Regions from separate parts of the Yersinia sp. SCPM-O-B-9106 (C-191) genome, predicted to be linked through region 3. Evidence: predicted binding sites of a transcription regulator. Region 3 holds the regulator's gene; each other region holds the start of a gene.

Region 1 (7,997 bases), 1.2 Mb from region 3:
TAGCAGAGATGCCCAAGTGGGCATCTCATTTGGCGCGCTGTTAATTTTTCAAGTGATAAATCACTGTGTTACATTGATTTTTTCCCTCAGGGCAACGCTTGCAATTGCCGCTGAGGCACCCGCTATTATCTTGCTCAATACGTTCAATCTTGCCCATTGCGGTCAACTTTTCCAGCATTGCCTCAACCAGAGGTAAAGGCAGCGCCAATTGGTGGCTTAACTGCTTGGCATCAGTGTTGCCGCTAAGGGCGATTGCATCGCGCAATTGCACCAGGCTTGCCATAGTTTCTCCTCATCAATGACAGTCATTGCCAGAGCGCTGGCAACACTTGCTGGTGGGCGTATTGTTTTGTAATCTCACGGTGACCCGGCTGCGCGCCCGGCGCAAACCCAACAAGATTAAAACATTAATAATAATAACCAATGCGATAATGCTAAAACTCTGTTGTGGGTGATCCCGGAAAGTGGCCGCTTGATAGAACAAAGTGGCCAGTGAGTAAGCAACATTCAGCCCCCACAGTATTGAGAAAGTCATCCAGCCGCGGCTGGTTTCCCGCGCAATCGCCCCCATCACGGAGACACAAGGCACATACAGTAAGACGAAAATCAGGTAGCTGTAGGCTGAAATACTGGAGCCGAACTTGCTACTCATCATCCCCATCGAACCGGCCGCCATTTCGCCGTCACCTTTACTGGCTTCAATAGGGTTGGATAACACACTGAGGCTAAAAGTATCTTTTAACCCCTGCCAGGTGGTATCAACCGCTCCGGCCAATTCACCCCATAAATTAAAGCTTTCAGCATCAAAAGGTTCATTTTTAATTTGTTCGGCGGTGTAAAGGGTATTCAATGTCCCCACCACGACTTCTTTGGCCATGGCCCCGGTGACTAAGCCCACAGTCGCTTGCCAGTTATCCTCATGAATCCCCATTGGCGACAGTAATGGCGTTAATACTTTACTGACAGAAGCCAGCGCCGAGTCATTAATACTGTCGACGGCTTTGCCGCTGAAAGAAAAACTGTTCAAACCGCCAATAAAAATACTCGCGATAACAATGACTTTCCCGGCGCGCAGGACAAATCCTTTCAACCGTTGCCAGGTTTGTAATAACAGACTTTTGAGATGCGGCACATGATAAACCGGCAATTCCATCACAAAGGGTGATGCTTCACCGCGCATGATGGTGTATTTCAAAACCAATCCGGTGAGAATGGCGACGGCAATCCCCAGTAAATAGAGAGAAAAGACGATACTGGCCCCGTCCTGGCCGAAGAATGCGGCGGCAAATACTGCAAATATAGCTAGCCGCGCGCCACAGGACATAAACGGCGCCATCATGATAGTTATCAATCGCTCGCGTTGAGCATCCAAGGTGCGTGCGCCCATAATCGAGGGTACATTGCAGCCAAAACCAACAATCAACGGCACAAAAGATTTACCCGGTAACCCCAGCGCCTGCATCAGCCGGTCCATAACAAACGCGGCACGGGCCATATAGCCAGAATCTTCCAAAAAGGAGAGGAACAAATACATCATGCCAATTTGTGGCACCAGCGGCAGCACGGTGTTTATCCCGCCCCCGACCCCTTGGGCCAGGAAGATAGTTAGCCACTGCGGGAAATGCAGTGTATAGCCAACCCATTGTATCCCTTGAATAAAAATGGCCGCAGAGCCGATATCAAATATCGGTTGTAGCGCCCCGCCGATATTAATGGCCAAGACGAACATTAAATACATGACAAACAAGAAGATAGGCACGCCCAACCAGCGGTTCAGGATCACTTTGTCGAGTGCTTGTGTCAGGCGGTTGGGTTCGGCTTGCTGTGAGTTGCCGACGATATCGCAGATACGGGCAATGCTCTGATAGCGGGCATCGGCGATCACCAGTTCTGGGTCTTCGTGCTGATTTTTCCGTAGGTTTTCACGTGCCAGCTCAAGGCGTGGCGCAGTTATACCCGCACGCGCCAAGCTGTAAATATCCCCCTCCAAGATTTGCAGGGACAACCAGCGACGTTGTTGAACCGGCAAGGAGGGCGGCATTTCCTGCACCAGCTTCTCCACTTCATGCAGTAGCACCGGCGGGTAGTTAATCAAAGCTTTAAAAGTGACGGGCTGAAACTCATCAATGCTCGTTTTTAATTCATTGATACCGCGCCCTCGAGTCGAGATCAGCGTGATAACTGGGCAGCCCAATTGCTGAGAAAGGGCTTCAATATCAATATCAATGTGCTGGCTTTTGGCGATATCCAGCATATTCAGAGCCACGATACAGGGGATGCCTAGCTCCAGCAGTTGCAGTGTCAGGTAGAGATTGCGCTCCAGATTGGCGGCATCCACCACGTTAATCAGCAGGTCCGCTTCGCCGCTCAAAATATAGTGGCAGGCAATTTGCTCATCCAGCGAGGTTTGCTCTGAAATGGTCGTTAGTGAGTAGGTTCCCGGCAGATCAACCAAAGTCACTTGGTGTTGCGCGGTGTTGAAGTGGCCCTCTTTGCGCTCGACAGTGACCCCGGCCCAGTTACCAACTCGCTGGCGAGCGCCAGTTAACTGGTTGAAAAGGGTAGTTTTACCCGCATTGGGGTTGCCAATTAGGCCAATGGTGAGTGTTTTCATAATCCAACGTGATAATCAATAAATGAAAGTCAGCTTGCGCAAGGCGATTATCTTGCATCACCCCGCAACCAGAATAAGAAGTTGACCTGAAAAACAAGAAGTTGACCTGAAAAATAAAGAATTGACCTGAAATCTTAGGGTTGCAGGTCGAGTGTCAGCAAATCTAAGTCTTTTTTACGGAGCACCAGACTGACCCGACGAGTTTCTATCTGAATAGGGTCACCTAAGGGCGCAAGGCGAACAACATTAAATGAAGAGCCGGGTAGCATACCCAGAGACAACAATTTCTGCCGGTAAGCGGGGCTAATTTCAGGTGAGAAACCAACAATTTTGTAGGAACGTTGTGGGATCAAATGCATAAGAGCCTCTTGAAATGTAGGTAATTAATTATCGTTATTGATGTACCAGTATTCAGAGTGATTCCACCCTACTCGCCATACTTCAAGCTGCATGTGCATTGGCTACCTTCCTGCAACTCAAATTATTTAGAGTCTGTAAGACGTAATAATTAAAGTAATAATAGTAAGAATCGTTTTCATATTCAACTCAGGCTAAATACTCAAAAGTAAATATTCATTACGATCTCATTTTTATAATTAATGAGTCTGATTTTTATTTGCGCTTGTTTTACCATCAAATTAGCACAATCGCAAATGCGAACAATGAGTTAAATCAGTTAACTGAATGTTTCTATAAACCGTTATCCATAATGATAAATACCGATTATTAACATAATCATTTCACTATGATTTGAATCAAATAACATTCGCATTCTAATTAACTATTAGAATGCTATGGTAATTATTTATAAATTAACAGCCATAGCGGACCAAATTAAACCGCATGTTAACTATGATGTTAAATCAGCCAGGGTGATACTCGATTTAACACTGGATAAAAGAATTGCGTGCTAATTAATTTAGAAGATAACCCAGCAATCTTATAGAAGAAAAAAATATGAGCGTAGAGGGTCAATAACCCGTTAGGGATGAGTTTTAACTGACAAATGCCATGCAGAAAGTGAATAAAGCAAGCTGAGGGTCACAAATGTGGCCCTCAGCTCCGATATCAGCGCTTTTTAAACGCCGCAGCCAACGCGTCACTCATGGCGCTGTTGTTGCTGCCAGAATTGCTGTCTGCGCGCCCTTTGGCTGCTGGGCGGCTATTGGATTCATTATTATTCCGTGGTCGGCTGTTATTACTGGAATTATTGGCATTGGCACGGTTTTCACCGCCATTACCCCGGCGTGAACCGCTTTCACCCGGTTGCTCATCAAGGCGCATCGTCAGAGCAATACGTTTGCGCTGCAAATCCACTTCCATGACTTTAACTTTGACGATATCGCCGGCTTTCACCACCTTATGCGGGTCATCGACAAATTTATCTGCCAGTGAGGAAATATGCACCAGACCATCCTGATGAACGCCGATATCGACAAACGCACCAAAGTTAGTCACGTTAGTCACTGAGCCTTCGAGGATCATACCCGGCGTCAGGTCATTCAGTGTTTCCACGCCCTCGGCAAAGGTCGCCGTTTTAAACTCAGGGCGGGGATCTCGGCCCGGTTTTTCTAGCTCGCGTAAGATATCGGTGACCGTCGGCACACCAAATTTCTCGGTGGTGAAATCGCGGGCATTGAGATTACGCAAGGCCGTGGCATTGCCCATCAAATCCTGCAAAGCTTGCTCGGTGGCGGCCAAAATACGCTCGACAATCGGATAGGCCTCCGGATGCACTGTTGAGGCATCCAGCGGGTTATTTCCGTGGTTGATACGCAAGAAACCGGCGCACTGTTCAAAGGCTTTTGGCCCTAAGCGGCTGACTTTCAGCAATTGCTCGCGGTTATGGAAGCGGCCATTCTCATCACGCCAGTTCACAATATTTTGCGCCATCATGCGGGTCAAACCGGCGACTCGGGTCAGCAATGGCACGGACGCGGTGTTCAAATCGACTCCCACGGCGTTTACACAGTCTTCTACCACCGCATCCAGTTTTTTCGCCAATTGGCTTTGGCTGACATCATGCTGATATTGGCCGACCCCGATGGATTTCGGGTCGATTTTCACCAGTTCCGCTAACGGGTCTTGCAAGCGGCGGGCAATAGAGACCGCGCCACGGATGGAAACATCCAGATCTGGGAATTCCAGTGCCGCCAGCTCCGAGGCTGAATAAACTGACGCCCCGGCTTCACTGACAATGACTTTCTGCGCCGTCACCGCCGGATACTGCTGTTGCAGCTCAGTAAAGAAGCGCTCGGTTTCCCGTGATGCGGTGCCGTTACCAATCGCTACCAATTCAACCTGATGTTTGATGCACAGGGCGGCCACTACAGCGGCGGCTTTTGCCGCCTGCCCGGTATGAGGATAAATGGTATCGAAGGCAACCAGCTTGCCGGTAGCATCAACTACCGCCACTTTTACCCCGGTGCGCAGGCCCGGATCGAGGCCCATAGTGGCGCGCATCCCTGCTGGGGCCGCCATCAGCAAATCTTGCATGTTACGGGCGAATACATTGATAGCTTCGTCTTCGGCCCGTTCACGCAAGGTGCTCATCAACTCGGTTTCAAGATGCATCAGCACCTTAATGCGCCAAGTCCAGTTGACCACCGCTTTGCGCCAGCTGTCTGCCGGCGCATTATTCAGGCGCAGATCCAGGTGATTGATAATAATCTGTTCGCCCTGACTCTCGCGAGGCGGCTCGTCAAACTGGGGATCGGGATTCAGCGCCAGTTGCAGCACACCTTCATTACGGCCACGGAACATCGCCAGGGCGCGGTGAGAAGGGACTTGGGCGATAGGTTCGTGGTGATCAAAGTAATCGCGGAATTTAGCGCCTTCCTGCTCTTTGCCTTCCACTACTTTTGATACTAAATGGGCGTTTTTCCACAAGTATTGGCGCACTTTCGCCAGCAATGTTGCATCTTCCGCAAAACGCTCCATCAGGATATAGCGCGCGCCATCCAGTGCCGCTTTGGTATCCGCCACGCCTTTTTCAGCATCGACAAAAGCGAGCGCGACCTGTTCTGGGTCTTGCTGTGGGTCATGCCATAAGCTGTCTGCCAAGGGTTCCAGACCGGCTTCAATAGCAATCTGCCCACGGGTGCGGCGCTTGGGTTTATAAGGAAGGTATAAATCTTCCAACTCGGTTTTACTCATGGTGCCGTTAATGGCACCGGCGAGTTGCTCGGTGAGCTTGCCTTGATCTTCTATTGATTTAAGAATGGTTTGGCGGCGGTCTTCAAGTTCGCGCAGATAACCCAAACGGCTTTCCAACTGGCGCAGCTGGGTATCATCCAATCCGCCGGTAACTTCCTTACGATACCGTGAAATAAAGGGCACGGTATTACCTTCATCCAACAGGCGTATTGCAGCAATCACTTGCTCCGGTCGCGCCTGTATTTCGCTTGCAATAATGCTGCTCAGTTGTTCATTCATAAGTCTGATATCAATTTTGATAGAGGAATAGGGAAAAAATCATAGAGAACAGTTATACGGATTGCGGTAAAAAATTGCCAGCACTGCGGTTATCCCGGCGAGCCAGAAAAAGTATTGTGAGACATTTCCACTTTGTAACAGGAAAGCCAACAACCTCATTCCCAAAATATTGCCTAACGAATCACCCAATGTTGCTGACAGTGATAGCAAACCAAAATAGGTCGCGAAACTGCCATGGTCAGCAAATGCAGCATTATTTGCATCTGCGCTGGGCATGTACACCATAAGAGCCAGGGAGAAAACCCCCGCCGCCCATAGAATCAGTACCATATCCTGAGCAAGATAAATCAGGAAAAAAGAAACAGAGAATAACATCAGAGCGACAGCAGGATAATAAGATGGAATATACTGATTAATATAGAGACTGACCCAATGCTGCAACACCATGACGCATAGCGCTTCCACGATAAAGAACAGTGTCAGATTACTTTCGTCATCCAAGGTCTCGCGGGTATAGAGAGGGATGGTGGAATAAAGCTGGGCATGCAGCATCCATAATAAACTGTTGACCAGTAGGAAGCGGCAGTAATTGCGATTTTTAAAGGGCTTGAGCCAGTCAGCGAGTGTCAGGCGCGGAGCTGGGGGCGGTTTGCACTCAGTCCCCGAGATGTATATCAGGCAATAGACCAGCAGTAATATATAGAGGCCACCGATAATCCAATATAGCCCTTGGGGTACATAGCGTAGGATTTCAAAGCCGATGATAGGGGCAATCAACGCCGAACCATTCATCAAGATATAGAGAAAGGAGTAATCAGCCGAGGTTGCCGCATTGTGAGACCGAAGCTGTTTCTGGCTGGCAATAAATGACTGAGTCAGCAAGACAACCGAGGAAACACCCACTCCAGCGATACACAGACACCAAGGGGCGAATTCCCCCATGAGAGCATTCGACGATGCTAATAAAAAACCACTGGCGGCGATGCCTAGCGCGAAAATCAGGCCGGAACGAAAAGTCAGGCGATCAAACCACGGCCCCAGTGCGACTTTGGATAACCGTGAAACTAAAATGTAGCCAAACATAATGGCGCTGACAGTGGTAATAGGAAAACGTAAATGTTCATGGAGATAAGTGGAAAACGTCGTCATCAGCACGTAATAAGCCAAAGAGGAGCCAACAAAAATGATAGCAATTGGCTGCATCGGTTGAGGGCGTTTCCATAACCGCATCAATGAGTGGCCTAAGCAGATCGACGGCTACGGTGGCCTTCACCCAATGGTTGATGCAAATAAACATCCAGCAGGTGGCATTGCCAGAGATAAAGCGCTTCAGTAAAACCATAGGCGAATCTCAATGCTGCCCCGGCAATAGTTATCGGCAGGGCACCATAGCAAGCTGAGAATAAACTTAATGAATTGAGATGGTCATACTCTTCATCGGTTTCGGCATGCGCTATCAGCGGCATGACAACATCGTCATGCAAAGCATGCTGAGCCGCCACATGGTGATAAAACTGGCGAGTCTCCTCAACTCGCCGCGCCGTTTTCTCTAGAACGGCCACGCAACTTTTATAGACGAACGGGTGCTGTTTAGCCGCCATCTGCAAGAATCGGCAAATTCCCTGGGTGCTGGGTAGCGGCAATAAGTTTTTTTCTAATTGAGGCAATTGATGAGCATGTCGAAAACGTGTTGCGCTGACTTTAAACAAATAAGGATGATCCCATTCCTCTGATAAATGAATGATGCACTTATTAATCAGTAATAACTCATTAGTGTGGGCTAATACGGTGCCCAAATGTTGGATAACACTGTGGGTATGGTGATAATTCTCGATTGCCCAGGCGTAAAGAGTATTGAGATTGTTAGGCGAATCTGGATTATTCATTTTTTGCCAAAATGGATCAAAATACAGGGCGTCGGCCCAAAGATTCAGTTCTTTATTAATGG
Region 2 (7,997 bases), 940 kb from region 3:
ATTTGCCCCGTTGCTTCGGCACTCAGAGTGTGAATGCCCCGATGAACCGCCGCATAATCTGTACGATAGAAGTTAAGTTCGCGGTCAATAACCACTTGTGGTTTCTGTGCGCTGGCGGCGCTGTCCAGATATGCCAACGGCTGGCCGTTAACCTCACGGCCAAGCAGCGGGAAATCAGCTCTGACTTGCTCAATACTGACTTGCCCAATAGAGAAACTCATAGCGACTCCCCAGCCAACCGCTCGGCAATTCGCGCCAATACAGCTTTGCGAATGGCTTCGTGATGGATGGCTTCGGTCAATTCGGCGGCAAAAGCAAAAATAATCATTTGCTGCGCATCAGCTTGATTGATACCGCGTGATTGCAGATAAAATAGCTGTTCTGCATCAATACGCCCGACGGTAGCCCCGTGACTGCACTTCACATCATCGGCATAAATTTCCAGCTGTGGCTTGGTATCCACCTCAGCTAACTTACTGAGCAGTAAGTTATTATTGGTCATCTGGCCGTCAGTTTTTACTGCATGCTGAGCCACTTTTATCATGCCATTGAAGACAGCTTTACCCCGCTCGCGCACCATGACTTTATGGAGTTGGCGGCTATCACAATAGCCTTTGTTATGTTCCAGGTAAGTGCGGGTGTCACAAATTTCTCGCCCTATAGGAAGCAGCAAGCTATTCATCGACAAACTGGCACCCTCGCCATTTAACTGGGCGCTGGTGTTATGGCGGGTCAGCCCCGCGCCGAGCAAGAAGCTATAACTCTTCGCTCGCGCATCACGGCTTAACACTAAGTCATTATGGGCAAAATGGGTGCTTTGGGGCGCTTCGAACGCCAGTTTGCAGTGGTTCAACTCTGCATTCTCACCCACCGAAACAGTCAGCCGCGCACCGGTAAAATGCGGCTGTTCATTAAGACTGACAAAATGCTCAATGACCTCTGCCTGTGCGCCCGCCTCAATCGCCAGATGGTGACGGTAATGGCTGGTATTCACCACCTCAGAGCTATTGCCTGAACTGATATGCAACAGATACAGCGGTTTATCACTGTGTTGCCCGGCAGGCAAACGGATGTGCAAGCTTTCCTGAGCCAGACTTTCGGTCAGATGCAAAAAGACTTCCGACTGAATCGCCGCTGGAAACTGAGTATTTTCAGTTATATGTGCCAGTTGATACGGGCCACATTCACTGTCACTCAATTCCGGGGCATATCGTCCATCAATGAAAACCAAACGATGGGCATCTTGCAACAATGACAAATTATCGCGCTGAGCCGCCGTCACTTTCACCGCCGGAGCAAAGCCGAAGCTATGGGCGAATAAACGCTCCAGCGGTGTGTATTTCCAATCTTCATGCTTGATGCTGGGGAAACCCAATGCCAGCACCTGTTGCCAATGTGCCGTAGCTTCAGCACCCTGACCATTTTGGTGCTGCTTAAGCTTTTGACTCTGTTCAAATAGCTGGCCAAAATTCGCTAAGGCATTGCTACGCTGTTCGGCAAGAATGCGTTGTTGATTTGGGATATTACTGTTGGTCGGTAAGCCAGCCATAGCCTTGCTCCTCCAACTGTTTCACCAGCGTGAAATCACCAGACTTAATGATTCGCCCCTGATACAGCACATGGACAAAGTCTGGTTTGACGTAATCGAGGATGCGCTGATAGTGAGTCACAATAATAAAGGCGCGATTTTCATTGCGCAGCGAGTTCACCCCGTTGGCGACAATTTTCAGCGCATCAATATCCAGACCGGAGTCTGTCTCATCCAAAATGCATAAAGAGGGTTCCAGCGCCGCCATCTGCAAGATATCGTTGCGTTTTTTCTCACCGCCCGAGAAGCCCACATTCACTGAACGAGTCAGTAAGTCTGCCGGCATTTTGAGCAACTCAATTTTCTCTTCAATGAAATCAGCAAAATCAAAACGATCCAGCGGTTCCTGTTGGCGATATTTGCGTACCGCATTGACGGCGGTTTGCAGGAAGAAATGGTTACTGACCCCCGGAATTTCTACCGGATACTGGAAAGCCAGAAAGACGCCCTCACCCGCACGATCTTCCGGGGCCAGCTCCAGCAAATCTTTGCCCTTGAAAGTCACACTGCCTTCAGTGACCTCATATTCTTCCCGCCCGGCCAGCGCCGCAGACAAGGTACTTTTCCCTGAGCCGTTCGGCCCCATAATGGCATGCACTTCGCCGGGTTTGATGTCCAGATTCAAACCATTGAGGATCTCGTTACCTTCGACACTGACTTTTAAGTTCTTGATGCTTAACATAGGTTTCCTTGGTGCGCAGGCGCGCAAAACTCTGCAAATACTTATTCAGCTCAGACTTAACCAACACTGTGTTCCAAGCTGATGGCCAACAACTTCTGTGCTTCGACGGCAAACTCCAGCGGCAATTCGGAGAACACGTCCTTACAGAAGCCGTTAACAATCATTGAGATGGCATCATCTTCACTGATACCGCGCTGCAAGCAATAAAACAGTTGGTCATCACCAATTTTGGAGGTTGTCGCCTCGTGCTCCAATTGCGCCGTATTATTGCGCACTTCCACATAAGGGAAAGTATGCGCGCCGGAATCCGGGCCAATCAGCATCGAGTCACATTGAGTGAAATTACGCGCGTTATCCGCGCCCGGCAGGATTTTCACCAACCCACGATAGGTATTTTGGCTGTGTCCGGCGGAGATCCCTTTGGCAATAATGGTTGATTTGGTGTTTTTGCCAATGTGGATCATCTTGGTGCCGGTATCCGCCTGCTGATGGCCGTTAGTCAGCGCGACCGAGAAGAACTCACCGATGGAGTTATCGCCCTGCAAAATCACACTGGGGTATTTCCAGGTAATCGCCGAGCCAGTCTCAGATTGGGTCCATGACATTTTGGAGCCATCACCTTCACACAACGCCCGTTTGGTCACAAAATTGAGAATACCGCCGGTGCTGTCAGCCCCAGCAAACCAGTTCTGTACGGTCGAATATTTCACTTCGGCATTTTTATGCAAAATGACTTCAACCACCGCCGCATGCAACTGATAACTATCACGAACGGGCGCGGAGCACCCCTCGATATAACTGACATAACTGTCTTCGTCAGCAATCAGAATGGTGCGCTCAAATTGACCGGTTTTGGCAGCATTAATGCGGAAATAGGTTGATAACTCCATCGGGCAGCGCACCCCTTTCGGCACATAAACAAAAGTGCCGTCAGAAGCCACTGCGGCATTGAGCGCGGCAAAAAAGTTATCTTTCGCTGGCACCACTGAGCCGAGATACTTGCGTACTAAATCCGGGTACTCCTGAATAGCTTCACCAAATGAGCAGAAAATAATGCCTTGTTCGGCCAGTTTCCCTCGATAAGTGGTTGCCACCGAAACCGAGTCAAAAATGGCGTCAACCGCCACTTCAGCGCCTTCCCGCACCGGCACCCCTAACTGGGCAAATGCAGACTCGACCTCGGCGGTGAGGTACTCATTCATTGCTTGTTCAGACAAATCGCGAGGGGCCGCGCTATCGGCAGACGATTGCTGCACCGCTCCGGGCTGCGAATCACAGCTATCATCGCAGCTGCCACAGGATGGCGCTGAGTAATAGCTATAATCCTGATAATCCAGACTTTTATAATGTGCTTTCAGCCAGTGCGGTTCTTCCATTTCCAGCCAACTTCGATAAGCTCCTAGGCGAAACTCCAGCATCCAGTCCGGCTCATTACGCTTGGCAGAAATGGCGCGAATGACATCCTCACTGAGGCCTTTCGCCAGCTCATCAGTCGCGAGCTGTGTAAAAAAACCTTCTTTGTAGCGACCATCGCTGACCCAAGCCTGCACTTCATCTGGAACTTCTACATTGCTTCGTGTCATTTCGTTTACATCGCTCAAACGCCAAAACTCTCGCCACACCCGCAGGAATGCTGAGCTTTAGGATTATTAAATTTAAAAATCTGATTCAGCCCTTCGCGGACGTAATCCACCACGGTGCCATCAATAAAAGGCATCGCTTTCAGTGGCACGTAAAGTCTGGCGCCGCCCTGTTCAAACACTAGCGCGTCACTGGCCGGCTCCTTGGTCATATCCATCACATACGCAAATCCGGCACAACCGGATTGCTTCACCCCAAGCTGTAACCCTTTGACTTCAGGGTCCTGTTGCATGAGTCGGGTGATTTGCGCCGCTGCGCTGTCAGTGATTGTAACGCCTTGCCAAACATTATCATCGAGTGAAAATGTCCCGACGGATTCCTGTTGCATATGCCCTACCTTAATACCGGTGAGATTCTCACTTTTCAGGTTAATAATGAGCTGGCTGATTATGGGGAAATCAACACAGCTTATTGACAATGGTAGTGATAATAATTATCACTTCAACCGTTTGTTTTGCAGGGATATTAAGAAAAGTACCGTTTAGACCTCAAATGAGGCGGCAACGAACAAGCATGCTGCGATGGCCAAAGAAGTCTGGATAAACAAGTGCTCTTTTATCGCCATGAAATAAAACAATAATTATCACAGCGATGTTCAAATCCCTTGTTATTTCAGAGGCTAATCGGGTTAATCCCTGAATTTTTAAACATTCATAAAAAATACCTATTTCTCCATTAACTTTAGCTGAAAACTCTCTCAGGGGGAATGAAAATGGATGTACTCTGGCACAGAGCCACATATAGGTATGCATTTCGAGGGAGTATACTCTAAATAATTCGGGTTGCAGGAAGGCGGCAATTGAGCGAGTCCCCAGGAACTTACACAAGTAAGTGACTGGGGTGAACGAAAGCGGCCAACGCATATGCAGCTTGAAGTATGACGAGTATATTATGTGGGGGATAGCACGGCAGTAGTCAAACGGGAGGTACAACACAGGTTGTTTTGTTCATCAAAAACTTCAATTTGCCAAACCTGATGGCTGCGGCCAACATGAATAGCACGACAACAGCCGCGCACTTTCCCAGACCGGGCCGCTTTTAGATGATTGGCATTGATTTCCAACCCCACGACTTGTTGCCCGTCAGTGGTACACAAATACCCCGCCATCGACCCCAACGACTCCGCCAACACCACTGACGCCCCGCCGTGCAGCAGCCCAAAAGGTTGAGTTGTCCGATGGTCTACCGGCATCGTCGCTTCCAATTCGTCATCGCCCAGCCGGGTTATTTCAATACCCAAGTGGGCGACCATACAATCAGCGCCAATTTTGTTCAGTTCAGCTAGCGTCGTTTTGCGTTTCCAAAGCATCCTTTCCCCTTCCTACTTGAAGTTGCACAAATGTTAATGGTCTGTAGATATTAAACCAACTCTAGCAGCGCCTGCAATGGGTGCCGCAAGCCATTGCCTTCAATGCGTTTAACCTGACTGCGACAAGAATAACCGGTGGCTAAACAACGTTTACCCGGCAGTTTTTGTAAAGCCTGCTGCCAGGATAATGCATAAATACCTAATGAATTATCGATATTTTTTGCTTCATGACCATAGGTTCCCGCCATGCCGCAACAACCGACACTGACGTTTTCCAGCTTGGCACCATAACGGGAGAATATCGAGGCCCAATGCTGACTGCTGGCTGGTAGCGCCGTGGTTTCAGTGCAATGGCCGAACAGATACCAAGGTTCGCCGCTGATTGGCTGCTCGGGTTGCTCCGTCAACGCCACCTGTAGCCACTCATGAACTAACTGCACACTAAACTCACCACGGGAATCACCCAAAATCTCTTTATATTCATCGCGATAACAAAGCACCAAGGCCGGGTCAACCCCCACCATTGGCATACCCAATAGCGCAATGCGATTAAGAAAATCAGCTGTTTTCCGGGCTGTTTTGGCAAAACGTTGCAGGAATCCTTTGATATGCTGCGCTTTACCATTCGGCGAGAATGGCAATAACACCGGATTGAAACCGAGTTTCTCCACCAGCCGAACAAAATCAGCAACAACCTGCGCATCGTAATAACTGGTAAACGGGTCTTGCACGATCAAAACATGTTGGCTGCGCTCAGCTGCGGACAACTTCTCAAGCTGTTCCAGCGTCATGGTGCTGGCGTAATGCCCGGACAATGACTGCTTTAAGCTTGGGCTGGACAATAGCGGTAAATCCACCATGCCGATGCTTTTGCGGCTTAATGCACCCACCCAAGGTTGCTTGAGGAAGAAGTTAAACACTTTCGGCGCTTTCGCCATCAGCGGGGCATAATCTTCCACACCCGCGACGACATAATCACGCAATGGCCGGTGATAGCGGGTGTGATACAACTGTAGGAAGCGGGAGCGGAAGCCCGGTACATCAATCTTTATCGGGCATTGTGTCGAGCAAGCTTTACACGCCAGACAGCCCGACATCGCCTCTTTAACCTCATGAGAGAAATCATAGTCACCCTTGCTGGCATGCCAGGTATTGCGCGTTTTTTCAATCAACCCGCGCAAGCTGGGCCGCTGGGTTGCCAGCCCTTGCTCCAGAGCTACTGGGTCAACCCCTTGCTCGGATAACAGCCGTAGCCATTCCCGCACCAGCGTTGCCCGCCCTTTCGGCGAATGAATCCGGTCACCGGTTATTTTCATTGACGGACACATGGGGCTGCGGACATCAAAGTTAAAGCAAAGCCCATTACCATTGCACTCCATCGCGCCACGGAATGAGGTTCTGACCGCCAGTGGGATGCGCCGGTCCAGAGTGCCGCGTTTGTCGGGGGTGTCCACTTTCATCATCGGCGCGTCACTGGCCAATGGAGAACAAATTTTCCCCGGATTCAGGCGGTTATCGGGGTCAAATACTGATTTTATCTGCCGCAATTCATGATAAAGCACCTCACCAAAGAACTCTGGGCTGTACTCTGCGCGGAAGCCCTTACCATGCTCCCCCCACAACAAGCCACCATAGCGCGCTGTCAGTTGCACCACTTGATCTGAAATCTGCTTCATCAGCATTTCTTGTCGCGGATCGCACATATCCAGTGCCGGACGAACATGCAATACGCCAGCATCCACATGGCCAAACATGCCGTAAGTCAGGTTGTGGCTATCCAACAACTGACGGAATTCAACAATATAATCGGCTAAATGTTGTGGTGGTACACAGGTGTCTTCGGCGAATGGGATTGGTTTGGCTTGCCCTTTACTGTTGCCGAGCAGCCCCACCGCTTTTTTGCGCATGCCATAAATACGTTCAATCCCGGCTAATTCACTGCAAATCTGGTAGCCAATCACCCCGCCTTCATGGGCCGCCATCAAATCATCCAAACGCTGGCAAAGTGACTCCATTTGCTTGTCAATCAGCGGCTTATCATCACCAGCGAACTCAACAATATTCAGCCCCAGCATCTCTTTATCAGGGACATCAGTAATCAATTCTTTAACCGAGTGCCAGACAATATCCTCTTTCGCCAGATTGAGGACTTTGGAGTCCACGGTTTCCACTGACAGCGCTTTGGCTTCCACCATAACCGGGGCATTGCGCAGCGCGGAATCAAAAGAGTCATATTTCACATTCACCAAACGGCGAACTTTTGGCAAAGGTGTAATGTCCAGCGTTGCTTCGGCAATAAAGGCCAGAGTGCCTTCAGAGCCGGTTAGAATCCGCGTTAAATCAAACGTTTGTAGGTCATCACTAAACACATGACGTAAATCATAGCCGGTCAGGAAGCGGTTTAATTTAGGGAATTTTTCCAGAATCAGCGCACGTTGGTCACGGCAGCGATTCAACACTGTATGGTAAATACGGCCAGTGACGGAATCTTCCTGCGCAATCGTTTCTGCCAGCGACGTCGGCATCGCGCGGGTGTCCAGCATCTCACCACCCAGTAAAATGGCGCGCAAACCCAGCACATGGTCAGACGTTTTGCCATAAACCAATGAACCCTGACCAGAGGCGTCGGTGTTAATCATTCCGCCCAAAGTGGCGCGATTGCTGGTAGATAATTCTGGTGAGAAGAAATAGCCGAACGGCCGCAGATATTGATTAAGCTGGTCTTTAATCACGCCCGCTTCAACCCGCACCCAACCTTGCTCGACATTTATCTCCAG
Region 3 (7,997 bases):
AGGCGGCATGATTAAAATCCTCCGCAACAGATCCATATTGGCGACTTAGCGCTGGCACTGTTTTTTTGGCTAAGTCCTCATAGACCGCGCTATTGTTATCCATTGCCGCCTGATACAGCGGCGTCACACCCTGATCAATTAATCCGCTCCACCCATCAATCACCCCATTCACCAATGCGGGGTCAATTTGTGCATGGTCGATGGCTTTAAACTGCGCCAACTTTTTTTTCAGATTCTCAAGTGCAACATTGGATGATTTGAGTTCTTTATCGGCATCCGCAATATTACCGCCCTGTCGATAATCTACTGAACGGGCCAGGCGTGTAACCATCCGAAAATATTGATCCGTCCCCTGATTGACCAAATTCATATTTTCAACCAACACACTGCTGGCATTAGTGGATTGTGTTAGTTGATTCAGTGATAACAATGTATAACCCGATACTCCGCCCCATAGCAGGCAAAAAGCCCCAAGCACCCAAAGTAGTGCGGCTCTGATGGTAATATTTCTTAAAAACTGCATGTTAGTTCCCCTTATATATCGGATACTTACCGTTAAAATCCTGGTGTTATTTGATGACCGAAAAGCAATAAAGGACGTTCCATACAGCTAACGACAACTCCTTTCCCGGCAAATTTTCATTTGACGGTTTCCCCCCTGGCACCGCAAATTGCAACCTTTCGGTTACATGAAGGTTATCGGCAATGACGTTATAAGGTTGAGCGACTCACAAAAATTTTATATCGCATAAACTTGATATCGGCCTGGCGAGATTTTCTGGCATTATATGGCCCTATACATGTGTTATATTATTGGGCAGAGCGCTCAGTAATTTGCATAACTATTTGAATTTAAGGGTATTAAGTTATATGGCAACTGTAGGCATTTTCTTTGGCAGCGATACTGGCAATACCGAAAACATTGCCAAGATGATCCAAAAGCAACTGGGCAAAGATGTTGCTGAGGTTCATGACATTGCCAAAAGCAGCAAAGAAGATTTAGAAAGCTTCGATATTCTGCTGATCGGTATCCCAACCTGGTATTACGGTGAAGCCCAGTGTGATTGGGATGATTTCTTCCCGACACTGGAAGAGATCGATTTCAACGGCAAGCTGGTCGCGTTGTTCGGTTGCGGCGACCAAGAAGATTACGCAGAATATTTCTGTGATGCGATGGGGACTGTGCGCGATATCATCGAACCACGCGGTGCTGCTATTGTCGGCCACTGGCCAACCGCAGGCTACCACTTCGAAGCCTCCAAAGGCTTGGCGGATGATGATCACTTTGTCGGTTTAGCTATTGATGAAGATCGCCAGCCAGAATTGACGAATGAACGTGTTAGCGCTTGGGTAAAACAGATCAGTGAAGAACTGAATCTCGCTGAAATTACCGGTTAACTTGCCGTGTCGGAAACGCGAGGGTGATGTTAAACATCAAACCGCGTTTCCGTTACCTCTAACGCCTCTCGCTATATACCCTAAATAATTCGAGTTGCAGGAAAGCGGCAAGTGAGTGAGGCCCGAATCATTGACTGGCCGAGTAACGAGAGCAGCCAACGCACATGCAGCTTGAAGGATGACGAATAGACTTGTTAAGCCGCCCACAGATCCGCATATTCATCCGTGCAAAATGAAAATAAACCGCTACAAATTTGTAACGTTACACCCAGCAACCATATACTTAAATGATGCAACAATCCCACCCATCAATACATTGCATGATTAATGGGGCAAAGTGTGCAATTATATCTTTGTTAACAACCACGGTTTTCATTTGGGGCTAGCAGTTCTATAATGAGACGCAATTGAGAATATTGCGCCACGGATGTCATAGGCTGAACGGCCTTAATTTGAATCGATAGTAATAGGACTGAATCCGCATGACTGACAACAACAAAGCCTTAAAAAATGCAGGCCTTAAAGTAACGCTGCCCCGGCTTAAGATTCTGGAAGTGTTACAAGATCCGGTTAACCATCACGTCAGCGCGGAAGATCTTTATAAAAAGCTGATCGATATCGGTGAAGAAATTGGTCTGGCGACGGTTTACCGCGTACTGAACCAGTTTGATGATGCTGGTATTGTGACCCGCCACAATTTCGAAGGCGGTAAATCAGTCTTTGAATTGACGCAACAGCATCATCACGATCATCTGATTTGCTTGGATTGCGGCAAAGTGATTGAATTTAGCAATGAAGAGATTGAAAAACAGCAACGTGATATTGCTGAAAAGCATGGCATCAAGCTGACCAATCATAGCCTGTATCTCTATGGCCACTGTGCCACTGGCAATTGCCGTGAAGACGAGTCTGCGCACGATCCAAAATAATATGGTTTTATCTCATTGATCATATAAAGATTTTCACATAATGCTGAAATAAGCAATTCGCAAGATGGCCGCCTTTCCCACAAGTTATTTCAGTTGGGAGTCAGGTGGTCATTTTTGTTACTGATCTCCTGCATCCCTCTCTTCGTGACAAATTCATTTTTTCATTACTCATTTAATGGCCATTCACATGAATTTGAAACAAAAAAAACCCCGGACTCGCCGGGGAAAAAACCATCAACTCAACTTCACATAATGTTGTTTACCTATACCCTAAATAATTCGAGTTGCAGGAAGGCGGCAATTGAGCGAATCCCTAGGAGCTGACACAAGTCAGTGACTGGGGCGAACAAAGACAGCCAACGCACATGCAGCTTGAAGTATAACGGGTATAAAAGCCTGGCAAACAGGAGTTAACATCAGACACAGCACTTTGACAGCAATAATCAGACTTTAACCGGCTCCGCACGGCTACTACGTTTACCATCCGGACTTGTCGAGCGAATCAACACGTCACCGCTGACTTTAGGTTGGGCTTTGACATCATATTTCTGCCATTGCTTACCGCCATCAGTGGAATACTCGATAATCAGCCCCGGCAAGGAAATGTTAGCTTCCAACTCCCCTGTAACGACACGCGCCCCCGGAACCGGTAAGCGGTAAGCAACACCGGCTTTATCCAGTTTCGCCAATTCACGTTGTCCCATAATATTGGCAAAACGCTGCCAATCTGAGTTCAACGCCTTAGTATCGACCATATGGGTTTCGCCACCTTTGTACTCGCGGCCCGCTTTATAATCTTGCTCCCATGGCGCACGATGCCAGGCACGTTCGGCCAGTGGTAATACCCGCGGAAAAATCATGTATTCCATCTGTTCGTCAGTCCGAACAGTTTCATTCCATGATTGGCCTGAAATACCGTGCACACCCGGCCAAGGTTTATCACTCTTGGCGCTGAAGTGATTACCGTCGCGGTCGACCGAGGTTTCAGCATTTTGCGGCATGTTATCCGGCGCGAAACTAAAGACTTTGGCTTCGTCGTTGAAGCGAGTTGCCCAGTAATAACCGCGTTCATTTGGGTTAACTTCATACGGCATGTCGAAATAGACATAATCTGGGTTGGACGCGACCACTTCATAGCCTTTATTGGCCCAATCATTGACTGAATCGGCCCCGCCCCAATAGAGGGTATCCCAGAAGTTAACGCCCACACGTTTGGTCGCAAAATCTTTCGAATCTTTGGCATCTTTAAGGCCATCTTGCCAGGCTTGCATTTTTTCGATGCCGTGGGCATTCACCAGCTTGCTGACTTCAATGGCGAAGTGGCTGGAAAGATGCTCAACATCCTGAATTTTTCCTTGCTTGACCATGTCCTGACAAACCTGTGATTTGGCCCACGGCTTATCTTCAACACTCTTATCAATGATGCCTTTGCCCGGCTCAATCGGGCTATTTTTGTCCTGGAACCCGGCCCCCAGACGGATGTTCTTGGCCTCATCGCCGCCAAAATGCCAAGTGTTTAGCGGCATACCGGCTTCTTTATGCATCTGAGCCATTTCGCCGATCACTTTGTCGACAAAGCGCTTAGAAGAATCCAGACATGGGTTGAGATAACTTTTGCGCTCATACAGTTGAACCGAGGTCGTTTGAGAATCATCAGTCGGGTCAACCAGACGGAATTCGTTGGCTTCTTTTTCTTTGCCCTGCTTCATCAAATTGTTGTAGCGGGCTTCCATTGATACCACGGCCGCACGAGCATGGGCTGGCATATCAATTTCAGGAATGACATCAATCTGACGCGCTTTAGCGTATGTGAGAATATCGATGTAATCAGCGCGGGTAAAATGGCCGGAACCCAGATTATTGCTATCCGGGCCAGAACCCAATTGTGGCAATAAACAGGTGGTTTCCGTTAAATCGTGGCAACGTTTGCTACCGACATCCGTCAGTTCTGGCAAACCTGGGATCTCAATACGCCAGCCTTCATCATCACTGAGGTGGAAATGGAATTTGTTCAGCTTGTAAGCGGCCATTTGATCGAGTAAACGCAGCACCGCATCTTTGGTTTTGAAGTTACGCCCGACATCCAGGAAGACACCACGATATTCAAAGCGCGGCGCATCTTTGGCCTCCAATGTTGCAATCTTCTTGCTACCGTCAACCGGCACTAAAGAAAGAATCGATTGCAAACCGTAGAACACCCCAGCAGGGTCAAAACCTATGACTTGCGCCCCTTTTTCGCCGATTTTCAGCTCATAGGCACCAGAAACGGCTAAATCACCTTTAAAAGCAGACGGTTGAATCAGCGTTTTAATCGGGAAGCCAGCAGAATCCGACTTCAAACCCAGTAACTCAAAACGCTGTTGTGCAGCATCAGCGGCTGGTTTTGGTAAAGCGCTCAGGTCAAGAGCAACGCCTTGACTCAAATCAGCATCTTGTTTGTGAATCTTCACTTCCATCGGCGTCGGGATAATCTGCCCGCGCAGGTTAGCTGCTGCCAACCTTTTCACTGCTTCGTTTTTAACAAAACGGGATTCCGGCGTCATCAGCACATTATTGTCGTCTTTAGTGCGCTTCCACTGATCGCCAGTAAACTGAGTCAGATATTCATTAATATCCTCAGTATCGGTGCTTTTCAGGACTTTTGGTTTCGCATCACCTGAAGTGGCATACCAACGCGGCATAAAGTCAGTGGCAAATAACTGCCAGTATTCGCCGGTGATCGGGATTTCAACCGCCTGATTGGCGGGGAAGCCAGTGAATTTAGCGGTAGGTTCAATTTTATGCAGGTCGCCAGTCAGGTGAGTAATTTTGAATTGGTCGTCATCGGTAGTCAGAATCCGACGGATGCTGTGGAAGTAAATGGCCCAATCTTGGCCTTTGATCTCATCCCCGGTGTTGGTCAAAGTAATCAAGACCTTATTACATGATGCCCAGTCAGCCCCCAACTTGGCACAATCCACGCCATTTTCAGCAGCGCGGTTATCTAGTATTTTATAGTTAACTTTCAACGTGCTGAGTTGATCCACAAGCTGTTGGTTAGTGGTGTCCGCATGCGCGTACCCCATCAAGCCAAAGGTTGCGGTTATTGCCGCTAACGCGTTCAATCTGAATTTGTTCATCACTAACCTCATCCGTAATGAATAATCACTGCCAAAATCGCTACTGGCAGTCATTATTGTTAGTTCAACTTTTGTCGTGAACTTAATTAATTGTTTTTGCGAATTTCTTGCCACAGCTTGCCACACTGCGCGTCATAGGCTTGACCATTGCCGGTATGGGCTGCATCAATACAACGCTGATAATCCAATACCCGGACAGTCTCTTTGTCCGTAAAAGCTTGATGTGCTTTTTCTTGTTTCAAGACGTTCAGCACCGCCTGACACGGGATCAATCTTTCTGGTTGGCCTTCGCTGGCATTGATACAAGCACTGTAAGCTTGCTTAAGTTTGCTGTCTTCCGGCTGGACTGGGCCTTGTGTGGCGCAAGCACTTAATCCCATTACTGCGGCAATGATAAAAAGGACTTTTTTCATGGTGGCACTCCATTATGTCCCCGGCACGGTGGCCGGGGATGGCAATCAAACGGGGTAAAATCAGAAGATAGTAAATGGCGCGATCACGATGAATTTGACGTCTTTTTCATCCTGGAATACGTTGCCGAAACCGCCACCATAGCTTGGGATATTGGTGTGGTTGTCATACATGGTGTAATGCAGTTTGAATAATGTGCCTTTCGCCCGGCCTTCTTGCAGGGTATACAGCACGTCAAAGTTCCATGCAGATTCTTTCAAACGCACATTCTGGTCATAAATTGGATTGGTGCTTGGTTTGGCATCCCAACCATAAGCATAAGAAGTCCCGACTGACCAACCGGCCATATTCCAGTTTTTCAGGTCATACATCACGCCACCAAACAGCGCTTTTTCGCCGTTGGCGTTGAAGTCAGAGCGGGAATCCCACCACACGTCCAAGCGACCATTGGAGGTTGCGTAGCCTGGGGTCATACGTTGCAGGAAATAGCCTTGGTTACCGTCAGCTTTGGCCCAAGTCCCCTCCAGGCGTAAATCAAATGGCCCAGTGGTATAGCCGAGAGTCAATGCTTGCAGCCAGGCAAGGCCGTCATAGACGTCATTAACATCTTTGAAACCGCCATCGACTTTGTCTTTCGCACCGTAGAATTGATAAGAAGTCCGTAGATCATTACCCGCAACTGGGAAAGCATAAGAGGCTTTAGCAAAGTATTGGTCCATGTAATCTTTGGCTTGACCGAATGCGGTTTCCAGTACCAGCTTGTTTTTAAAGTCGTATTTGGCACCAATTGAGTGCAGGTAACTTATGCCGGTCTTACCATCAGCTTGACGGAAGTTGTACATATTCTGATACCAAGGCGCTTTATATTCATCAGTCCACATGTAAGACATGGACAGTGCGCCCGCTGTATCAAAATCAAATTTCGCGCCGCCTTCAGCACCACGATAGGTGCCTGGCATAAAGCTCCAGTGTGGAGCTAACAGTGTCTGGCCAGTCGGTTGGATATAACCACCACGCGCCCAGAAATCACCTAATTTAAATTTGGCTGCTGCTTTGTAAATACTGACGCCACTCTTATCGCCGGTCCATTTTTCATCCCAACGGGTTTTGGCATCACTGAAGCCAATTTCGTTTGGGGCCGCTGGGCCGCTGTTAGTCATTTCAACTGCGCCGAAAGCCGCTAAATCAATACCGAAGATATCTGCGGCATAGCCGGATGAGAAATCGAGATTGGCGTTAAAGGTGGAGTGATGCAGGTTAGCGACATACTTGCCATACTCTGCGCTACCCGGCGTTAAATCCTTACGGTCACGCTGACGCTGCCAATAGTAAATACCACCCGTCAGTGATGAATCATCAACAAAGCCTTCTGCCTTGGCTTCAGGGGCTGCCATAAACCCCGTTCCTAACAATGCACCCGCGACTGCGAGCGCTAATGTTTTACGTTTAGCACCGTGCGTAACCATATGAAAAAATTCCTCTTTGACATCACATTTAAAGTGCCGTCCCTGTGTCCACCACAGCTCACAGGTTTAGCCTCAAAAAACCCTAGTGGGTAAAGTTTTGCTGGGAAGAAACCTCCACCAGCAGTTGCTCATAAAAAACAAACTTCGCTGTCGAAATACACACTCACGAAGCTTGTTGCTGGAAGATAGACTATTTTTCGCGACGCGAATTATCAATCAAAAAAGGAGCTAATTATTCAAAGTATGACAATGAGCACATAACTATGAAAAAATATTACAGAGTTCACAAAAGCTTAAAAAACAATGCATAAGAGGATATTTATAAAGCAAAATCGTCTCATATTGACATCTTGAATGGTTTCAGCTTAACCAATAAAACATAAGATTTATCCGATTAAAATGGTGTTATTTACTTAGTTAATTCGTAAAGCGAATATTTAAGAAAGACTTACAGACAGCCACTCAAAGGAGGGAAAAGAATACAATCAGTCGAGATTGACCAAAGAAGAGGATGGGAAAGAGAGAAAATTGAAAGGATAGGGCCGTGTTTAGTAAAACTAACAATAACCCTATAATGGGCATAAAAAAGGCGTGGACTAAGCCACGCCAATTAAGGTAAATCCAGCAATTATACTCTAAATAATTCGAGTCGCAGGAAGGCGGCAAGCGAGATA
Region 4 (7,997 bases), 570 kb from region 3:
ACCTTTGTTACTTTTGGCAACCGGCTTGGCAATGCGGAAGACTTCACTGACCGGCAAGCCCAGAGATTCGCGGGCTTTGGTGGTCAAGCCACGGCCGACGATCAACGGGATACGCCCACCAGCACGGACTTCGTCCAGCAGCACTTCAGTTTTCAGCTCGAAAGTGGCGAGTATCTCACCAGTGTCATGAAGGCGAACTTCGCCCAGATATGGATAGATATCAATGACATCGCCCATATTCAGGTTGCTGACATCCACTTCGATAGGTAAAGCGCCGGCATCTTCCATGGTGTTAAAGAAGATTGGCGCAATTTTGCTGCCCAGCACCACACCGCCGCCGCGCTTGTTTGGCACGTAAGGGATGTCGTCGCCCATAAACCACAGCACGGAGTTAGTGGCAGATTTACGGGAGGAACCGGTACCGACTACATCGCCAACATAGGCCAGTGGGAAGCCTTTTTTGTTCAGTTCTTCAATCTGTTTGATCGGGCCAACACTGCCCGGTTGATCCGGATGAATACCTTCGCGAGCATTTTTCAGCATCGCCAAAGCATGCAATGGAATATCAGGGCGAGACCAAGCATCCTGAGCTGGAGACAGGTCATCGGTGTTAGTTTCACCGGTCACTTTAAACACGGTTACAGTGATTTTTTCTGCCAGCGCTGGGCGGGAAAGATACCATTCGGCATCAGCCCAGGATTGCATGACTTTCTTGGCATGGGGGTTGCCGGCTTTAGCTTTTTCTTCCACATCGTAGAAGTTATCAAACATCAGCAAGGTATGAGATAACGCCTTGCCCGCAATTGGTGCCAGCTTTTCATTATCTAACGCATCAATCAGCGGATGAATGTTATAACCGCCCTGCATGGTACCAAGCAGTTCAATTGCTTTTTCGGCATTAATCAGGGGAGAGTGGGCTTCGCCCTTGGCAATCGCCGCCAGAAAACCGGCTTTAACATAGGCTGCTTCATCAACACCGGGCGGTACGCGGTTAATCAGCAGATCTAATAGGAATTCTTCTTCGCCCGCAGGCGGATTTTTTAATGATTCAACCAGCGCGGCCATTTGTGACGCATCTAATGGCTTGGGGACGATACCCTCAGCAGCACGCTCGGCTACGTGCTTACGGTATTCTTCTAGCACGACTCTCTCCTCGCTTTAATTATCATATATTTTCTGGGCTATCGGTAGCCACCAGCCATCATCATGATGCAGTAGGTGTAAGGTAAGATGCCCAGTTTTGCTCAGCCAGCATACCAGTATTTGAACTCAGTGTTAATTCGTTCACATAAAAGCAACATTAAATTTTTGCTGAATCGTTGAGCGCAGTGTAATCATCTGACGTATTGATAGTGGCTCTCAGTTAGCCCTTTGCAGTAGGGTAATATCCGTAAAATACCTCGGCATAATAACCTTATTAAATGAATGGACACCATCTTGCAATGAGAATCTCGTGCTGCCGGTAGGATTTTTAGGACGAGGAATAACGAATGGAAGATATTGTGGCGATAAATGAAGCAGAAACAGCCGATAATGACTGTTTCTGCTTTAACAAAAGATCCTATGCTCCAAGTATGAAGGGCATTTAGAACTGAGTATTCAAGCTAACAAAATATGTCCGGCCTGACTCATTGTAAGTGGCAGCCCCTGCCCCGGCGATCCCCGCCACACTTTGGGCATTACCCGCGCGGAACTGGCGTTTATCGAACAGGTTTTCAATCCCAGTGGTGACACTGACATTTTTAGTCAATGTATAGCTGCCACTCAGGCCGAAGATAGCATACGGGCTGACTTCATTGCGCGCTGAGCCAGTGACCGGCAGACCTTGATAGTCATATTTCTTCGGCTTCTGACGCCCATACCAGGTCACTGTCGACAGTAAGGACAAATCATCTGTTGCCTGCCAGCTCAGTGAGCTGTTCAAGGTATATTTCGGCGTGATTGATAAATAATCACCGGTGGTTTTATTCTTCGATTCCAGCATGTAGGTCAGATTGCTGCTCCATTGCACCGCGTCGGTGAATGGCACGGTCAAGTTACCTTCCAGCCCTTCAACCAGCGCTTTCGGTACGTTTTCCCACTTGAAGATATCAGAATTAGTGTAAGCGCCGGTGCCGCCATTGGCCGTTCCGAGGGAGACGATACCCGGCTCAATCTTATTACGATAATCATTACGGAAGTAAGTTATACCGGCAATGATACCGTCGTTATGGAACTCGAATCCTATCTCTTTGTTGACACTGGTTTCCGCTGACAGCGCGTCATTGCCCATCAGGTAGCAACTGCCCCCTGCACCATAGCAACCCTGACCACGGCTATATAATAGATAGTTAGGGTTGGTTTGATAGAGATTTGGCGCTTTATAGGCGCGGGCAATCCCCATTTTCATGGTGAAGTAATCGCCCAGTTCTTGTGACAGGTTTATCCCCGGACTCCAATTGCTTCCCGCAGTGCTGTGATGATCAAAACGCAGCGCCGGGGTGAGCATGGTGGTCTCCGTCAACTCGATATTGTCTTCAACAAATACCGAGGCTATCTGTGCTGAAGTGCGCGTATCTCGCCCGACGCCCGTCAAACCACTGACACTGCCGCCCTCAGTCGTGGTCTGAGTATTGGAGGTCGGGTCATTCATTTTCTGGTCATTCCATTCCGCGCCGACAGTCAGCACTTGATTAACCCCTAACTCAAACGGCAGGTTAACCTCGGAATGGGCCAAATAGTTGTCCAATTTGATCGTGCTGAATTTGTTATTGGAGAAGATACCCTCGGTGCCGCCCGCCAGCCCCTCATTAATGCGTGAGTTGCGGGTATTTTCATATTGGACATAAGAGGTGGTGCTCACGCCGTTATCCCAAAAACCGCGATGTGTCAGTGAGAAATTACCACGATACATTACGTTGGTTTCTGCGCCATATAGGCTGCGCACAATGGCATTGCTGTTGGTGTTTTGTGTATCACCGGCATAAATATTACCCTGGCGGCTATAACCCGCCTCGAACGCCAGGGATTGGCCTTGAGCAAACTCCCAACTCAGTAACCCATTGATATCTTTATTACGAACCCCTTCACGACCGGCTGGCAAGGTGCCTACTTGATTTCCGGTACGGGCTGATTCATGGCCTTGGTTAATATTCCAATCATCAGCATCAGTTTTGTTGTATCCGCCGTATAAGCGGAAATTGACAGTATCACTTAATGGCCCCAACAGGCTGAAGTCGGTGCGACGAGTCGCGCCTTCTTCGCTATGCTGCGGCATATTCATGTAAGCATTCCAGCTACCATGCAGTTCTTTGTCCGGCTGTTTGGTAATGATATTCACCACACCACCCGCGGCACCATTGCCATAGCGCGCAGCGGCAGGGCCGCGTAATACTTCGATTTTCTCGACCATATTCGCCGGTACCCAGTTGGTATCACCACGGGTATCGCGCTCACCACGCCAACCATAACGCACCGCATTGCGGCTCGAAACCGGAATGCCATCAATCATGATCAGGGTGTTTTCAGGCCCCATGCCACGAATATCGATCTGGCGGTTGTTCCCGCGCTGGCCGCTGGCAGAGTTACCGGAAAGGTTAACACCGGGCATAGTTCGGATAATTTCGGACAAATCATTCGCCGGAGGGCGCTTGCGGATATCTTCTGCGGTGATAGTCGATGCGCCCAGCGCTTGGCGGACTTGTTGCTGAGCCGTGACCACCAAGGTATCGCCAGTTACCGCTTTGCTTTCTGCCGCGGTTGTTTTTTGTTGTTGTGTCGTGTCTGTATCAGACCCTGCCTGAGTGGTATCTTGTGTCTGCGCCCAAAGCGGAGTCGAAATACAGATACCAATCAAGCTCGCTAAGGTCGTCAGAGAGCGCCGCTGCCATTTTACTTTCATTACACTTTCCCCGATGCAAAAGCCCACAGCGAATGTCAGCAGAGGAAAGTCTCTACCAATCTATTCATGGGGCAACAAAAACGAACAAGATTGATAATTATTTTCATTATCAATTCATCTCGCTAATTGTTACATTTGCAATCAGAAAAAAGGTTTGTGTAAACAGCAAAACTCTTTGTTATAAAGTCAATTTGTTCACGACGTTAATGCCAGTGAAAATGTAGAGGTCATCATGTCAGCGGTGAAGAAAAGCAAATTACGCAATGTTTCGCCCTCAGCGAAACCGATTTATCGCGACCAAATTGTGCAACAGTCAAATCTGGTGGCCAGTGACTATCAGCTGAGCGGCGCTAAGTTAGCGCCCGCTGACCCTATATTGTATGGCGATTTTCAGGTATTGCGACTGAATCCACATCTGATCTTGCATACCGCGAATGTGACCAACCTTTCCGATATCAAAACGCAGAATCAGCTCAAACCTGCTTTGAAGCTAGCGATTGTGGTCAGCGGCAGCGCACATATTTCATTTGGTGGTCAGCAACTGCATTTGCAGGAAAAAGGCGATGCGTCACTGATTTCACTCACTGAAAACACGCTATTTACTCGCCACGGCAAAAATAATAGCCATGAGCGCACTCTGACCCTCACATTTGATCGGGAATGGTTATATGGCGATTTATTGCCGCAGTCTGGTGCTTGGGATACGTTATACAACTTCACTCAGCAGCATTTAGCGGTTCATTTATGGCGGCCATCAATTCATGCCCAAGCGATTGCTCAGAAAATAGCAAGTGCCCCACCTTTCACAACACCACTGGAGCGATTGCAGTGGGAAACCCAATGTATTAGCCTGATTATTGAAGCATTCAGCTCACTCGAGCAGCAGGTTCAGCAACCTAATAAGATATCCTTGCGCGGGCAAAACCGAATTCAACAAGTACGTGACTGGCTGGAAAGTGGTGAAGCCGACCATCTTTCAATGAGTGAATTGGCTCGTCTGGTGAACATGAGCCAAAGCACTTTGCAGCGGCGTTTTCGTGAAAGCTACAACATTACGGTATTTGAATATTTGCGCCATTGCCGTTTAAAACGCGCCATGTTGGCTATTCAGAAAGAAGGAATCAGTATTGATCAAGCCGCCACTGTTGCGGGTTATACTAGCCCGGCAAATTTCGCTACCGCATTGCGACGGATATTTAATATTTCCCCCAGCCAGTTACGCACTGGACAGTTTTTTTAACTGTTCCAGCCAATAAAATTTCACTCCGACTAATATAAAAAATAGCGATCTTTATTAATCGTCACAACATAAATATAAATAAAATTGCCAATAAGATTTCTCATCTTGATTTAGCATTCACTTTGGCTAAATATTTATCTGCATTCCAAATTTAAAAAAATGGAATTTGCTACAATAACTAATATTAATATGGAGTTTTTATGAAAATAAACCACGCTTTATTAATAATTATTTATACTGTTATCTCCATTAAAATAGTACACTCCCGCCTAGTAGAGCCTAAATACCAATCTAATAAAGAGAGCTTTAGCCAATATCAAGCCAGACATTGTCAATGGGAAAGCAGGCACTCTTGTAAAACTGTACCCGAAGACCAGGGAAAATCGCCGCTAAAGACAGGTGGAGAGGTTGCTCTGGAAATTGGTCTCGGCATTTTAAGTGGTGGGCCAACACCACAACCTAAAGGCTTTAAATTCCGTGTACCCGGAGTCAAACTCACTGCTGCAAAAATATCCCCGCCCAAAGTCCCCAGAACACCCAGCATCCAAGGTAGTGGCGAAAACATTCCATTACTCACAGGAAGTCATAAACCCAAAACGTCAGGAATGCTAGAAAGAGTTAATGGTAAAGTAGGCTATTTATTAGGTGATACTCGGCCCCCTACATTAGGTGACGAACCTATAGGTGCAGAGTCCAGCGGCTCAAGTTCACCGTGGCTCATCAATACTGACTTACCCTTCACAGAAGAAGAAATCGCGCTTGGCGAAGAAATTGGTGCAGCAGCCGCAACAGAACTGCATATTATTACCCGAGTTGAATCAATCGATGAAAGTAATTTTGACATGGTAAAAGAAGAAATTGAAAGTATTTATAGTAAGAAAACCCTCGACAGAAATCAGTTAGATATTGAGGAGGAAATAAATAGTTATAATAGAATACCTTTAAATGATGAGGTCAGTTTCAGGGAATATTATGCACTTAGAAATTATAAAGAGATTGGCTATGTCGGTATGAATAAAGCCATGCGTACCGGGGATGTGACACCAGATGTTGAAATAGAGATAAATGAATTTTATAGAACTCTGGATAAATTCTCTGATATTAATATCGCGGCCAGAGAGCAGGGCCACATTGCTACAGACGAAAATAGCACTATCAGCCAGGTATTCCGAGGAGAAATCAGAAACCGAGCAGAATTTTTGGCCAAGATAAAACCAGGAAAAAAAATTGAGGTGGATGCTTTTTTTAGTACCACTTCAAATGAAAAGGTCATTATGGATTTTAATAGCAATGATTTATCAGGTGATGATGCCAACATTAGATACACTATTAAATATCAACATGGCCGTACCAACAGTACAAATATTAGTAGAATTTTAAATGAGTTAGAAGAAGAGCGCATATTTTTGCCCCGCAGCCGCTTTTATATTGTTGAGGTGATTGAAGAAGATGATGGAGAAACAATAGAAGTAAGAATGTTTGCTATCGCCGAGAGACCGCCACAACAACCCATGCAGGTTAATTAAAAAGGGAGTTAATAAGCCATCCACTACTCATATTGCAGTCTCGTAATGTAAAACGGCCCCTATAAAGGAGCCGTTTCAACATTTATATCTGCAAATACCTCGTCAGCAAAAAATTATTTCTTTTTCGCTTTCGGGTTCGGCAAGTCAGTAATGCTACCTTCGTAGATTTCTGCCGCCAGACCAACAGATTCATGCAAGGTTGGGTGAGCATGAATAGTCAGAGCGATATCTTCAGCATCACAACCCATCTCAATGGCCAGACCGATTTCACCTAACAGTTCACCACCGTTAGTCCCGACAATCGCGCCACCAATGATGCGGTGAGTTTCTTTGTCGAAAATCAGTTTGGTCATACCGTCTGCGCAATCAGAAGCAATAGCACGGCCCGATGCCGCCCACGGGAAGGTGGAGGTTTCGTAGCTGATGCCTTTTTCTTTAGCTTCTTTCTCAGTCAAACCCACCCATGCGACTTCTGGTTCAGTGTATGCAATAGATGGAATGACTTTTGGATCGAAGTAATGTTTCATGCCGGAGATAACTTCGGCAGCAACATGGCCTTCGTGAACACCTTTGTGTGCCAGCATTGGCTGACCCACGATGTCACCGATAGCAAAAATGTGCGGTACGTTGGTACGCAGTTGTTTATCTACGTGGATAAAGCCACGTTCGTCAACTTCAACGCCTGCCTGACCGGCATCCAGCAACTTACCGTTAGGTACGCGACCGATAGCGACCAGAACTGCATCATAGCGCTGTGGTTCTGCTGGGGCTTTTTTGCCTTCCATCGTGACGTAGATGCCATCTTCTTTGGCTTCTACCGCTGTCACTTTGGTTTCCAGCATCAGGTTGAATTGCTTGCTGATGCGCTTGGTGAATACTTTCACCACGTCTTTGTCGGCCGCTGGAATAACTTGGTCAGCCATTTCGACCACATCAATCTTCGAGCCCAGCGCATGGTAAACAGTACCCATTTCCAGACCGATAATGCCGCCGCCCATCACCAACAGACGTTCTGGGACAGTTTTCAGTGCCAGCGCATCAGTTGAGTCCCAAACACGTGGGTCTTCATGAGGAATAAATGGCAGTTGGATTGGACGAGAACCTGCGGCGATAATCGCGTTATCGAAAGTAATTGTGGTTGGGCCGTTTTCACCCTCAACAACCAGAGTGTTCGCACCAGTAAATTTACCAAGACCGTTAACCACTTTGACTTTACGGCCTTTAGCCATACCTGCCAAACCACCGGTTAACTGATTGATAACTTTCTCTTTCCAAACACGTACTTTATCAATGTCAGTTTTAGGCTCGCCAAACACGATACCGTGTTCAGCCAATGCTTTGGCTTCTTCGA

What was found. Region 3 encodes Fur, which represses iron uptake genes when iron is present. Its sites were predicted from a motif close to ATAATAATGAGAACNACTATCAA; they were not measured.
Positions count from the first base shown of each region.
Region 1: a site for Fur is predicted at 3,131-3,153, ahead of feoA (ferrous iron transporter A). Genes of this name have one in related genera too.
Region 2: a site for Fur is predicted at 4,329-4,351, ahead of sufA (Fe-S cluster assembly scaffold SufA). Genes of this name have one in related genera too.
Region 4: a site for Fur is predicted at 3,971-3,993, ahead of OP863_RS03670 (TonB-dependent siderophore receptor). Genes of this name have one in related genera too.

Region 1 covers NZ_CP110791.1:227,202-235,198, forward strand. Annotated here, with positions in the region: gene OP863_RS00865 (FeoC-like transcriptional regulator) at 41-283, opposite strand; gene feoB (Fe(2+) transporter permease subunit FeoB) at 296-2,614, opposite strand; gene feoA (ferrous iron transporter A) at 2,749-2,973, opposite strand; gene OP863_RS00880 (Tex family protein) at 3,683-6,049, opposite strand; gene OP863_RS00885 (MFS transporter) at 6,089-7,279, opposite strand; gene OP863_RS00890 (hypothetical protein) at 7,291-7,997, opposite strand, start outside.
Region 2 covers NZ_CP110791.1:2,332,602-2,340,598, forward strand. Annotated here, with positions in the region: gene sufS (cysteine desulfurase SufS) at 1-221, opposite strand, end outside; gene sufD (Fe-S cluster assembly protein SufD) at 218-1,549, opposite strand; gene sufC (Fe-S cluster assembly ATPase SufC) at 1,524-2,270, opposite strand; gene sufB (Fe-S cluster assembly protein SufB) at 2,327-3,853, opposite strand; gene sufA (Fe-S cluster assembly scaffold SufA) at 3,868-4,239, opposite strand; gene OP863_RS10735 (hotdog fold thioesterase) at 4,801-5,220, opposite strand; gene OP863_RS10740 (FAD-binding and (Fe-S)-binding domain-containing protein) at 5,271-7,997, opposite strand, start outside.
Region 3 covers NZ_CP110791.1:1,396,757-1,404,753, reverse strand. Annotated here, with positions in the region: gene OP863_RS06445 (methyl-accepting chemotaxis protein) at 1-523, opposite strand, end outside; gene fldA (flavodoxin FldA) at 871-1,398, shown strand; gene fur (ferric iron uptake transcriptional regulator) at 1,881-2,327, shown strand; gene OP863_RS06430 (beta-N-acetylhexosaminidase) at 2,771-5,446, opposite strand; gene chiQ (ChiQ/YbfN family lipoprotein) at 5,533-5,859, opposite strand; gene chiP (chitoporin ChiP) at 5,920-7,323, opposite strand.
Region 4 covers NZ_CP110791.1:824,466-832,462, reverse strand. Annotated here, with positions in the region: gene acnB (bifunctional aconitate hydratase 2/2-methylisocitrate dehydratase) at 1-1,143, opposite strand, end outside; gene OP863_RS03670 (TonB-dependent siderophore receptor) at 1,586-3,880, opposite strand; gene OP863_RS03665 (helix-turn-helix transcriptional regulator) at 4,113-5,120, shown strand; gene OP863_RS03660 (hypothetical protein) at 5,321-6,646, shown strand; gene lpdA (dihydrolipoyl dehydrogenase) at 6,760-7,997, opposite strand, start outside.